One region of the Bradyrhizobium ottawaense genome, then DNA from elsewhere that is predicted to be linked to it. Evidence: riboswitches for the same ligand, from Rfam matches in the RefSeq annotation. Region 1 holds a riboswitch; the other holds the start of a gene.

Region 1 (5,187 bases):
CGAACCTCCTCCCATTTGCGCGTTTTTAGGCCGCAGTCCGGATTGACCCAAAGCTGCGAATCCTGCAAACGCGTCCGAGCTAGCACCATCAGCTCCTTCATTTCGCCCGTCTCGGGGACGCGTGGAGAGTGAATGTCGTACACGCCCGGTCCGATTTGATTTGGATATTCGTACTTCCTGAACGCATCCAGTAGCTCCATTTTCGATCGCGACGTCTCGATTGAAATGACATCCGCATCCATTGCAGCGATCGCACCGATGATGTCGTTAAACTCTGAGTAGCACATATGTGTATGGATTTGCGTTTGATCGGTAACGCCCGATGAGCAGAGGCGGAAGCAATCTCCGGCCCAATCGAGATATGCCTTCCAGTCCGACCGGCGCAATGGCAATCCTTCGCGGAGTGCAGCTTCGTCGATCTGTATTATGGCTGCACCGGCATTCTCGAGATCGCGGACTTCATCGCGCATCGCGAGCGCAAGCTGACGGCAGACCTCGCTTCTAGGAATATCATCGCGAACAAACGACCAGTTCAGGATCGTCACCGGTCCGGTCAACATCGCCTTCATCGGCTTACCAGTTAGTGATTGCGCGTAGCGCCACCATTCCACGGTGATCGGCTTCGGCCGCACTACATCGCCAAACAGGATCGGGGGCCTAACGCAGCGCGAACCATAGGACTGAACCCATCCGTTCCTTGTAAATGCGAAGCCGGCGAGTTGCTCGCTGAAGTACTGCACCATGTCATTACGCTCGAATTCGCCATGCACGAGGACGTCAAGACCGATGTCCTCCTGCCAACGTACGGCGCGGGCTATCTCCTCTTTGAGGAACCTGTCGTATTGCTCCTCGCTCATCGCACCTCGCGCATGCGCCGCGCGAGCATTTCGCACCGCTGCGGTCTGCGGAAACGATCCTATCGTCGTGGTAGGAAAAGCCGGCAGTCCAAAGCGTTCCCTTTGGATCTCGGAACGACGGGCAAACGGGGTGGCGCGCTGGCGCATCGTCTGATCGATCGCCCTCATTCGGACAGCGACGTTGGCATTATGGATCTTCGGCGAGGTCCGGCGGGCAGTCGCGGCGCATTCCGACTCGGCAAGAGCTAGCCCAACATTCTGGTCGCCTGCGAGTACCCGCGCCAGGATCGCAAGCTCACGCATCTTCTGAACCGAGAAAGCAAGCCAGCTCTTGACGTCGGACGCGAGCCCGGTCTCGAGTTCAACATCGACCGGCACGTGAAGCAGCGAGCAGGACGGAGCGAGCTGTACACGGTGCCTGCCAAGCTTCGCAATCGAGGGCTTCAGCCGCTGACGGAGCGACGGCAAGTTCGACCGCCACACATTGCGGCCGTCGATGACACCGAGCGACATGACGAGATCACTTCGGCCGTCAGCAATGATCTGATCCAATAGTTCTGGCGCTCGAACCAAATCGACGTGCAGACCGGAAATTGGCAGGCTCAAGGCAGTATCCAGATTGTCGCCTAGGGCGCCGAAATAGCTCGCAAGCATGATCTTGATAGCGGGTCCCTCCTTTGCGAACCGGTTATAGGCGTGCAGCAACGATTGTCGCGCCGCCTCATCCAGATCAAGGACCAGGCAGGGCTCATCAAACTGAACCCAACTTGCCCCTCGTTTGGCTAATTCATGCAGAAGGTCGATATAGACAGGTATCAGATCATCGAGGAGAGAGAGGGGCTGGAACGCGCTATCGGTACTCTTGCCGAGCTTTAAAAATGTGACCGGCCCGATCAGGACAGGGCGGGTCTGAAAGCCAAGAGCCCTGGCTTCCTCATACTCTTCGACGGGTTTGCGAGAGCACAGTCTGAACGCCTGTCCCCGGTAAAACTCGGGAACCATGTAGTGGTAGTTGGTATCGAACCACTTGGTCATTTCCTGCGCGGGCACGCCAGATCCCCGCGTACTCTGGTCGCAACTCGCATCCTGATCGCCGCATTGCGATCCGCGGGCCATGGCGAAGTACGTCTGGAGCGAAACGGATTCTCCGCTCGAGGCGTAGATCTCCGGGATGGCGCCAACCATGACACTTGTATCAAGCACCTGATCATACAGCGAGAAGTCGTTTGACGGAATGATCGTGACGCCGAGCGATTTTTGACGAGCCCAGTTCGCTGCGCGTAGGCCGGATGCGTCTTCGTACAACTGCTGTTCACTAATCTTTCCAGACCAGTAGCTTTCTAGAGCGAGCTTGAGCTCACGCCTTGGGCCGATGCGTGGCGTTCCGAGCGTAGCAACTGGAAGAGAGAGAGGAGACATCGCGTTAACCCCTGTTGGGGACAAAGGCCATGGCGGACGCAGGCAGGAGAAGTCGCGCGTGCGACGGCTGCTTGGCGTACCACCGAGACACCCCGCCCGTGGACCAATATATTGTCGGGGCCGGTCTCCTGGCTTGCTGGTCATCGCTGCTGTCCGGCCTTCCCGAAGCCGTGCAGGCTTCAGTGACATCGTTGGACAGCGGCTCGCCACTTACAGTTGCGGGGGCAGCGCCGGCATTTGCACCGGCTTCCCTCTTAGCTCCGGATCAATGGGAACCGGAGAACCTCGACGACTTGGATTATCGGCACGAGAACTCTTCCGTCAACCTCTCAGATTATGTGCAAGCTAATCTGCGACATCTGCTAGCCGAATGACCGTGCATCTCTGTGACTTACCACCATCCAGAAACATTCTCTAATCAGAGATGTCATAATCAGACATATCCTTCTCAGATACCGGAATAGCATCCGGAGCTGCCTTGAGGCGGAGCCGCACGCTAGATCGATGAAAGGGACAGAAGCAGCCTTCCGGCGGGAGTACCGACGTTTCTATCAGAATGCTTTCGATGCGGCCTTGCGATTTCCAGAGTTTCGCCCAGCACCTCGGCTAGCCAGCTATTCTCTCAACTAAAGGATCTGCAGCGAATAGGCCAAGGCACGTGGCGGAATTTAGCAACATACGAGGCGAGGGGTTGATTTGCGTGCCACCCAGACTTCAAAGCCGGGATCAAGCCGGCTTGGTGCCGCTGGCAATCATGCAGCTCGAACGCCGGCGGCACGATAGCGAACCACACAGCTCAATAGCGGCAAACGCACTTCCGTCCATCAGGCATCCGGCATCGAGGCGTTCAACTCTTCTGCTAAATATCCGGTGCGGGACAAGGATGCACAAGCTGCGGCGGATACACTGAATAGGAACACCGAAAACGTGCAAAGGTCAGAAAGTCGACAAGAGCGACACAAACTCTGTGAAAATTTCCGCCTATTGCCTGGCACGAAGAATGCAGACCCTCGGCATGCCCAGTCTCCTCCTGCTGGGCAGGTCCAGCTCAGCCAACTGACGCAGTCGCTGTCGGGGAAGTTAGCTGCGCATGACATACAGGGAGCGCCTGATCGCGCGGGACAGCCAGCGGGTGCCACGTCGCATCCCGTAAACTTCTTGCGATGGCTCATAGCAGGTTCGAGGTTGCCTGCTTTACAAGATGTTTGGATGAAACGCGATAGGCCGAGGGTTATGAAGAGAATGTCTGGAAGACCCGCGCTATGGCTTTGCTTGGTCGGATTTTTAATCTGCCTCGCCTGGCCGGCTGCCATGAGCAATAATATTCGGGCCAGCGACAGCCCCCTTGTCGAACGATTGAAGTCAACTTGGCGAGCGCAAGATGGTGAGACGATAGAACAAATTATCTCCAATGTCTCGAAGGTGGCACAGTTCGTGCCTCAAATGTGGGGCGTTATTGAACTTGGCCAAAACGACTTTATTTTCGTTTCGTGGACCAGACACCGGGACAACAAATCGGACGAACAGTACGTTATCACCTGGAAGATCGCCCTCGACGGCACGTTTGAACTTGCGTCGACTTATGCGAAGCCGATGGAATTGGGCTGGCGCGCCCTGGCGCTCTCCCTGATCGCCAGTGAAGTCGCAGATGGCGAAAGGGACGCAAATCTTCGCTTTCTGCATGATCCGGCCAACTTCAACTTCGTGGCCACCCCGCAAGGCCGGCTCGGCGATCTTCTGCGGCAGGGCCGCTGTACTATCATTGAACCAGTTGGAGTGGACTACTTACCGAAGCGGAATGGCAAACCGGCCGAGACGGGTGACGTGTGGCGCGTTCTGCTCTTGGTGAATTGTAGTATCCAAGGACCACGTTATTTTGCACACAACGGGGTCATCACTTTCGAAAAGAGAGAAGGACAGGATTGGGAGCCACAATCCTCCTTTGCCAAGCGCATCGCGAAATTTGCCCCTGGCTCCTGGTTCCAACGCACCGAGCCAAATGAAGAGGAAGACTTAGGAGAGCGAAGGCCCGAGTAAACTGCCGCAGAGCAACATCGCGCCGCAGTTCCTCCATGGCCCAGTGCCTCGGACCGACTGCAAGACATACGCGCTCGGCACTTGCTTTGTTTTAGCTTCCGCAACGGTCCGGGTGCCTTTCTCGCAGCAGTCCGGCCCGTCGCAAGAAGGTCGGCCGCGCGATTGCGTTTGTTCCGCCTAGTGTCAGCGGCGCGCACGAGCTTGCGAGATGTGGTTTTCCCGCCTTCACTCCAGCCGGTGTGAGGACACCACTGTGCGTGAGTATAGCAACGTCGAAGGCACCAGGAACTGGGTGTGAGACGAAACCGGCGAGGAAGTTACCGGGAGACGTTCACCGGTAGCGACCCGGCATACCGCTGAGCGCTTGCGCATTTCCGAGCGCGCAGGCCGGGAAGCTCAGGGGCCGTACGCAAGAAAACGTCGAGGACCAGACTGGCTCGACCCTAGCTTAGCTGGCACCCATTCGTCTGCATGTCATCGATCCAGATTTCGAAGCATGGAAAACGCCTGTTTAACTCTGCTCCACCTGCCCAGGTCGACATCAACGATCAATCTTGCCGGGCGTAAGAAGGTTAAGTTATGCGCGGGCGTCTACCCTGAACTCCATTGCGTCTTCTTCTAAATCGGCCAGAGAAAGCCAGACCGATCTTTTTCACATCTTTTCGTGTGAAGTGCGAAATTTCATTGCAGAACCGTTGGCAGCGGCCATTTTGCCGATGGAAACCGTCGCCAACCAGACCAAGGTTGATGCTCCACGCCTGACTCCAGCGCGAGCCAGCGCTTCATCGTCGGCCACTTTTTTTTGCAAAGACAACGTTCCGGGGTTCGGGTTTGTTCAGCATCGCCAGTTCGGCGCCGCCCGCGAGGATCTCCC
Region 2 (5,187 bases), 540 kb from region 1:
CAATTCGTCAAGCCTTATGTAAAGTCCAACAAAAGTGACATCATCGATGCCGCAGCGATCGCGGAAGCAGTGACGCGACCAACAATGCGCTTCGTCGAAATACGGTCGCCCGAACACATTGACCTGCAAGCGCTGCATCGTGTTCGCGATAGGATGATTTCGCAACGGACGTGCCTCATAAATCAGATGCGCGCTTTTTGCCTTGAATATGGGATCGCTACTCGACTCGGGAAGCGTCCGAGGGAGGGTGTTTCCTCCCTTCGGCCATCACCTTATCCGTTGACCGTCGGCTACTTTTCTGACTCAATCAAGCCGTTTATGGACCGGTCTTAACAACCTCGGGGGCGGCATGGATTCGATCCTTCGCGTTCTGATGCCCTTCTTCGGGCCGAAGAACTATTCTGAGATGCTCTAGAAGAACGCTTTGGCGGATTTCTGGCTGACCTTAGCCTGCTCGTTCCTGGTGAGGTACGATCCTTGGATTAACGGTCTTTTCTTGCGAGTTGAGCATCTGCCCGGCGTCAAGGAATTCGCCACGGCTATTAAAGCTCCTGAGGTGAACGTGGGCGGCTTCGCGCTTGCTTTGCTGGTGCTCATCTTCAGCAGGGTCACCCGATTCCATGATCGGATTTCGGACATATTTAAGATCAGGGCGAGGTTCGACCGCGCTAACATCCTTCTCCCTCTGGCTGTCATGTCGGGTGCGCAGATGTCGGCCCGTCAGGTGGCAAATCTCAAACGCGACCGCCATCCCCTCGTGAGAGCGACGTTCTACAAATACGCGTCCAGCCGAAGCGAACATCCGCTCGTCGACAAGCACGACATCGAAAGCGCATTGGAGGCTTGGCACATATTGGGTTGCCTTGGAGTGGCTCTTCATACTCACAGGCTTCGCGGTCTTATCCGCCTTCGCCAGGGCAGCTTGGTTTCTGATCATTTTTTGGACCGCCTCGATGGCCGCGCTTCTATTTATGCATCTTCGGTATGGATTGCTGGAACGAAGGGCGGATCCCCAGATCCAACAGATAGCCGGGAATGCCGAGGCAAGTGCAGGCAACCGCCAAGCATTCACAGAGGCGGCCATCTGATGTGGTACAAGATCGGGAAGGATATCATCGTCCGGAGCGAAAACGCAGCCAAGCCGGAAACACAGAGTTGGGCCTATCTTAAGAAGCTGATCTCGCGTCTCGAGCCAATTCATTCCAGCTTCGACTTTGGCTGCGGCAAACTGCGTTACGAACGGGCAATAGCCAAAACCACCGGCGAACTTGCGTTGGTGGATTCGGAAGTGCAGCTTTCAAGGGGTCAAATGATCCGCGGTCGTTCGACCACCATCCGCGATTACGTCGGCAAATCAAATCACGTCCACGCCCTCACCGTGGGTCAGTTTGCCTCCCATGACCGGAGATACGACCGCGGCTTCTGCATAAACGTTCTTTCTGTGATCCCATCGGCAAGCGTGAGACTTGGCATCGTTCAACTGATGAGAGCTAAGCTAAAGCCAAACGGCACTTGCTTGTTTGTGACGCTCTATCGCAATTCTGATTTTACAAGGATGCAGAATCTCCCGAATTGTCAACCATACGGCAACGGCTTCCTCATGGACTCGCTTAGGGGCCATTCCTTCTACGGCCTCATCCCGCCGGACGATCTCGCCGGATTGGTTAAGCGTGCAGGCTTCTCGGTCGAGTCGATCGTGCTGGATGAAGGCTCCGCATACCTGTGGGCCCGAACTCCGGACGGGCGACCTGGACCGATCAATTTCGAAATCCGTGAAACTGCGGAGAACTTTCAGATTCGATCTCAGCCAAGCGTGAGCAACCGCAGCTCGGCAAGGTAGACCAGGCCGGCAGAGACGGCGCTTGGATCCTGAGCAGCAGCCGCGGGGGCTCAAGTCACATCGACGACCTGTCCCGCTTAGGTTCGTCTGCTTCCGATAGTCGGCGATCTGCTGTCTGTAGTGGCCGATGCTCGGCGCATCCGGAGCCACGTCGCTCTTCCAATCGACGACCGCGTCGATGGCGCCGGCCTCGTCGAACGCGATCGCGTCAACCTGTCCGGAGAGCAGGACCTTGCCGCCTTCGTGAGTCTGGCTTCCGAACAACGGGAGCTCGGGGGCGAGACGCGGTCGCGGCGTCACGACGTCCGGAAGAGCGAGCGTCCGCAGCACCGTGGCGGTCAGTTCGACGGCGCTGATGCCCATCTTCGGATCCTCCGCCGGTTCGTGCCCCATCTGCCGGATCAGTTCCGCAGCCCGCGTTTCAAGTCCGCCCTGGCGTCGCAGGCTTCTCCGGTCAGCACCTCCTCGATTAGCTTGTGAAGGATGGTGCCACGCGTCGAACTTCTGAGAACGGCAGCAGGCTCCGCAGCGCCGGTTTCCGGAATTTCCCCGCTTTCGATCTTCGCTTCTGGCTCGTCCACCTGATCAAGTTCGCTCCGGCTCGGGCGACGCCAGATCACGGTCTTGCGCACATCGAAGATAGCGGTCGCCTCGGCGGCGAAGGTCTCGCGGGTCTGCCCGTTCTCTAGCGGCGTGACGTTCCTTTCCTTCGCGGTGCCGACGTCGTTCGGGTTGATCGCCGGGAGACCAGCCAGGCCCAAATCGACGAGCTTTGCCCAGCACTTGTCCGACAGGTCGGCGGAGTGCCTAGGCAGGATCAGCAGGTCGCGCGCCCGGGTCGCGGCCACGTACCAGAGGCGTACGCGCTCGCGCCGCTGCTGCTGCCGCGGTGACGGTGTTGCCCCACGGATTGGCCGAGGAGACAATCACGGATTGAGCAGTTGCGGAGGCTGTGCGGACGCCGATCCCGCTGCGGCGATCGAGGCCAGCACGATTCCTAGCGTCAATGCTGACCCGGACAGCCAGCGCTGTTTGAGCAGGATTGAAGTTGACGCCGAAACTCGCGCCGGCACGGCTACTACGTTTGAAATGAAAACGGTGATGACCACGGGCGAAACAAAAAGCCGTCACGCACATTCGCCGTGAGCGGCAGCCGTTCGCCCCGAATGCGGCAGATCTCGATCGGCTTTGCAACGTCTTGGAGCACCCCGCCCCTGCGTCAGTCCATGACCACGACCGGCAGCAAGGTTTCCTGGCTCGCGGGTTGACGCCTCCGACCACCTTCCCAGGTTCGAACGAACGAACCCAATGGCCCAACTGTCGTCGGCTCGCCGCTTACAGTTGCGGGGGCAGCTTCGGCCTTGTCCGTGAGGACGCACCGTATTCCCTTGATACGCCTTTCGGCGCTACCGATAACCAGACTGAAGGCCCCTCATAACCGAGTCAAGCAAGGGGCGTGAATCGAGTGCTGAGTGACACAACATGTGACAGTTTAGCCCGTCCTATTCGTGAGAGTGCGTTTTTCTAGTCCGATTGATGTGGCCGCACATCTGCTCTGACGAGGCGCACAGGATTGCCTTCGGCTTTTCACCGCCTGACGACCCGTACTTTGCAACGCGCTTGAGGGATAAGTTGGGCGAACGGGGGGCGGACGCCCCGCCGGTCAAGGACTGAGCGGCAGCAGCGCGCCGGGCAAGCCGCGGATCAGGTCGGCTTCGGGACATGCCGCGGCGAACGCAAGGCGAATGCGGCTCGTGGTCTCGACCACACGGGCAGCGAGTTTCAAGAGACTCCGCCTCGACGGCATTTGCGATGTTCGTTTCGATCTTCTCTAGCAAGATCGACCTGATCTGAGGATCGAGGGGCGACTCCGACGTCGAAAGCCCAGCCAAATGTCCCAGCTCTTTGATGCGGCCGTGATGGCCGGCTCGGGTGCCGTTTACATGTCTCAACCGTTCGCACAGTGTATCGAAGCCGGCTTGTCCGCCTATGATCGCCCTGCCTGTCGTGCTGAGCATGTCCGGTGTTAGCCCTGCGAGGTACTTCACGCTGACCCTGAACCGCGCGTCGCGATCTGCAAGGCAGAACGCCATTGCGACGATGGCGTCGAACAGCGCGGAATTCGAGAGGTCATGGTACTCCGCGGGGAGAAGCTTGCGCGCAGCCTGCTTACGGCTAGGGTCAGGGTGAACGAGACCAACCACGAAGTCGAAGGCTTCTTCGTCGGGAATCTCGACGAGAGATTGCTCGAAATCGCGCAAGTCGACGGTCGGAAGGAGCAGATGCGCCAACAGCTTCAGGCCGAACGGCAGCAATTGCTCCAGCAACTTGCTGGATCGGCGGGAGATGTCCGGCGCGCGGAGGATGAGGCACGGCTGTTCGAAGCCATGTTCGCGCAATTCCAGGCCATCCGCGACTCTGGCCTGACCTGCTTTGGATGCGGCGAGGAATTGGCTGCTTTCGATCGCAAGCTGGCGGAAATCGGCAAAAATATCGAAGACGCCAAGCGGAATCGCGATCCCAAGCTCGTTGCCGATCTGGAGCGCCTAGCCGCGGAGGTCAAGACGGCAAACCGGCTCAAGACCGAGACACAGGATGCGTCGACCCGGGCACACAGCGCGAAAGACAGGGCCGAGGGCGCGTATGAAGACTACATGAAGAACAATCGTGAAGTCCTGGCGGTGGCACGTCGCGCCCGCGCGCGCCAGCTGCTGGACGGATTCCCGCAATCGAGGGAGATGAGCGACTACCGGTCGAAGGTGGCCGAAATGGCGGCTCAGTCCTTGTCGGACCGCATCGCTGGGCTGACGGCGGACCGTGAAAACCGTTCTACCAACCGGCGCTCCACCCTGATGAGGGAAATGACGGGCGCCGTGAACAAGCACGGGCAGGACTTCTATCTCGTGCCGCCGTTCACCGCCGAGGAGGCGACGCCGTCGGCCGTCGAGCAGTGGGCGGTCGCCGAAAAGGACCGATTGGATGGGCATGAATTGGTCCAGTACGCGGAGCAGTGTCGGAACGCTGAGACGGAGATGACCTCGGCATTCCGGGACGACCTTCTCCATCGGCTCGACGATGCCTTCACCGGCATCAAGTCCACCCTGAACGAGCTCAACCGCCACCTGAAGGACCGCCAGTTCCACGGGCGCGACTACTACTCGTTCAAGGCGCTCGAGGCCCCGACCCACGTCGCGCGCCGCCCTAATGGACGTCATTGCGGACAAGCTTGCGAACGAGGCCGAAAGCCGCGAGACAGCGCTCGAAAAGGTTGCCGCTCTTGCTAAGCGGGTGAAGTGGCTGCGGGTGGCGAAGCTCGCAACGACGTCGGCGGCTTCGATCTATTTCGG

What was found. A riboswitch is a leader RNA that binds a small molecule or an ion and turns the genes downstream of it on or off. The one in region 1 is predicted to bind cobalamin.
Region 2: another riboswitch for cobalamin. It lies ahead of CIT37_RS35385 (hypothetical protein); the one in region 1 lies ahead of metE (5-methyltetrahydropteroyltriglutamate--homocysteine S-methyltransferase).

Annotation. Positions count from the first base shown of each region.
Region 1 covers NZ_CP029425.2:7,016,695-7,021,881, forward strand. The annotation lists gene metE (5-methyltetrahydropteroyltriglutamate--homocysteine S-methyltransferase) at 1-2,276, opposite strand, end outside; cobalamin riboswitch at 2,378-2,579, opposite strand; gene CIT37_RS33055 (nodulate formation efficiency C protein) at 3,588-4,313, shown strand; gene CIT37_RS33060 (hypothetical protein) at 4,868-5,187, shown strand, end outside.
Region 2 covers NZ_CP029425.2:7,560,700-7,565,886, reverse strand. The annotation lists partial or broken gene CIT37_RS35395 (IS110 family transposase) at 1-231, shown strand, start outside; gene CIT37_RS35390 (class I SAM-dependent methyltransferase) at 425-1,840, shown strand; gene CIT37_RS35385 (hypothetical protein) at 2,242-2,688, opposite strand; cobalamin riboswitch at 3,065-3,266, opposite strand; gene CIT37_RS35380 (transposase) at 3,504-3,626, opposite strand; gene CIT37_RS35375 (hypothetical protein) at 4,027-5,124, shown strand; gene CIT37_RS35370 (P-loop NTPase fold protein) at 5,045-5,187, shown strand, end outside.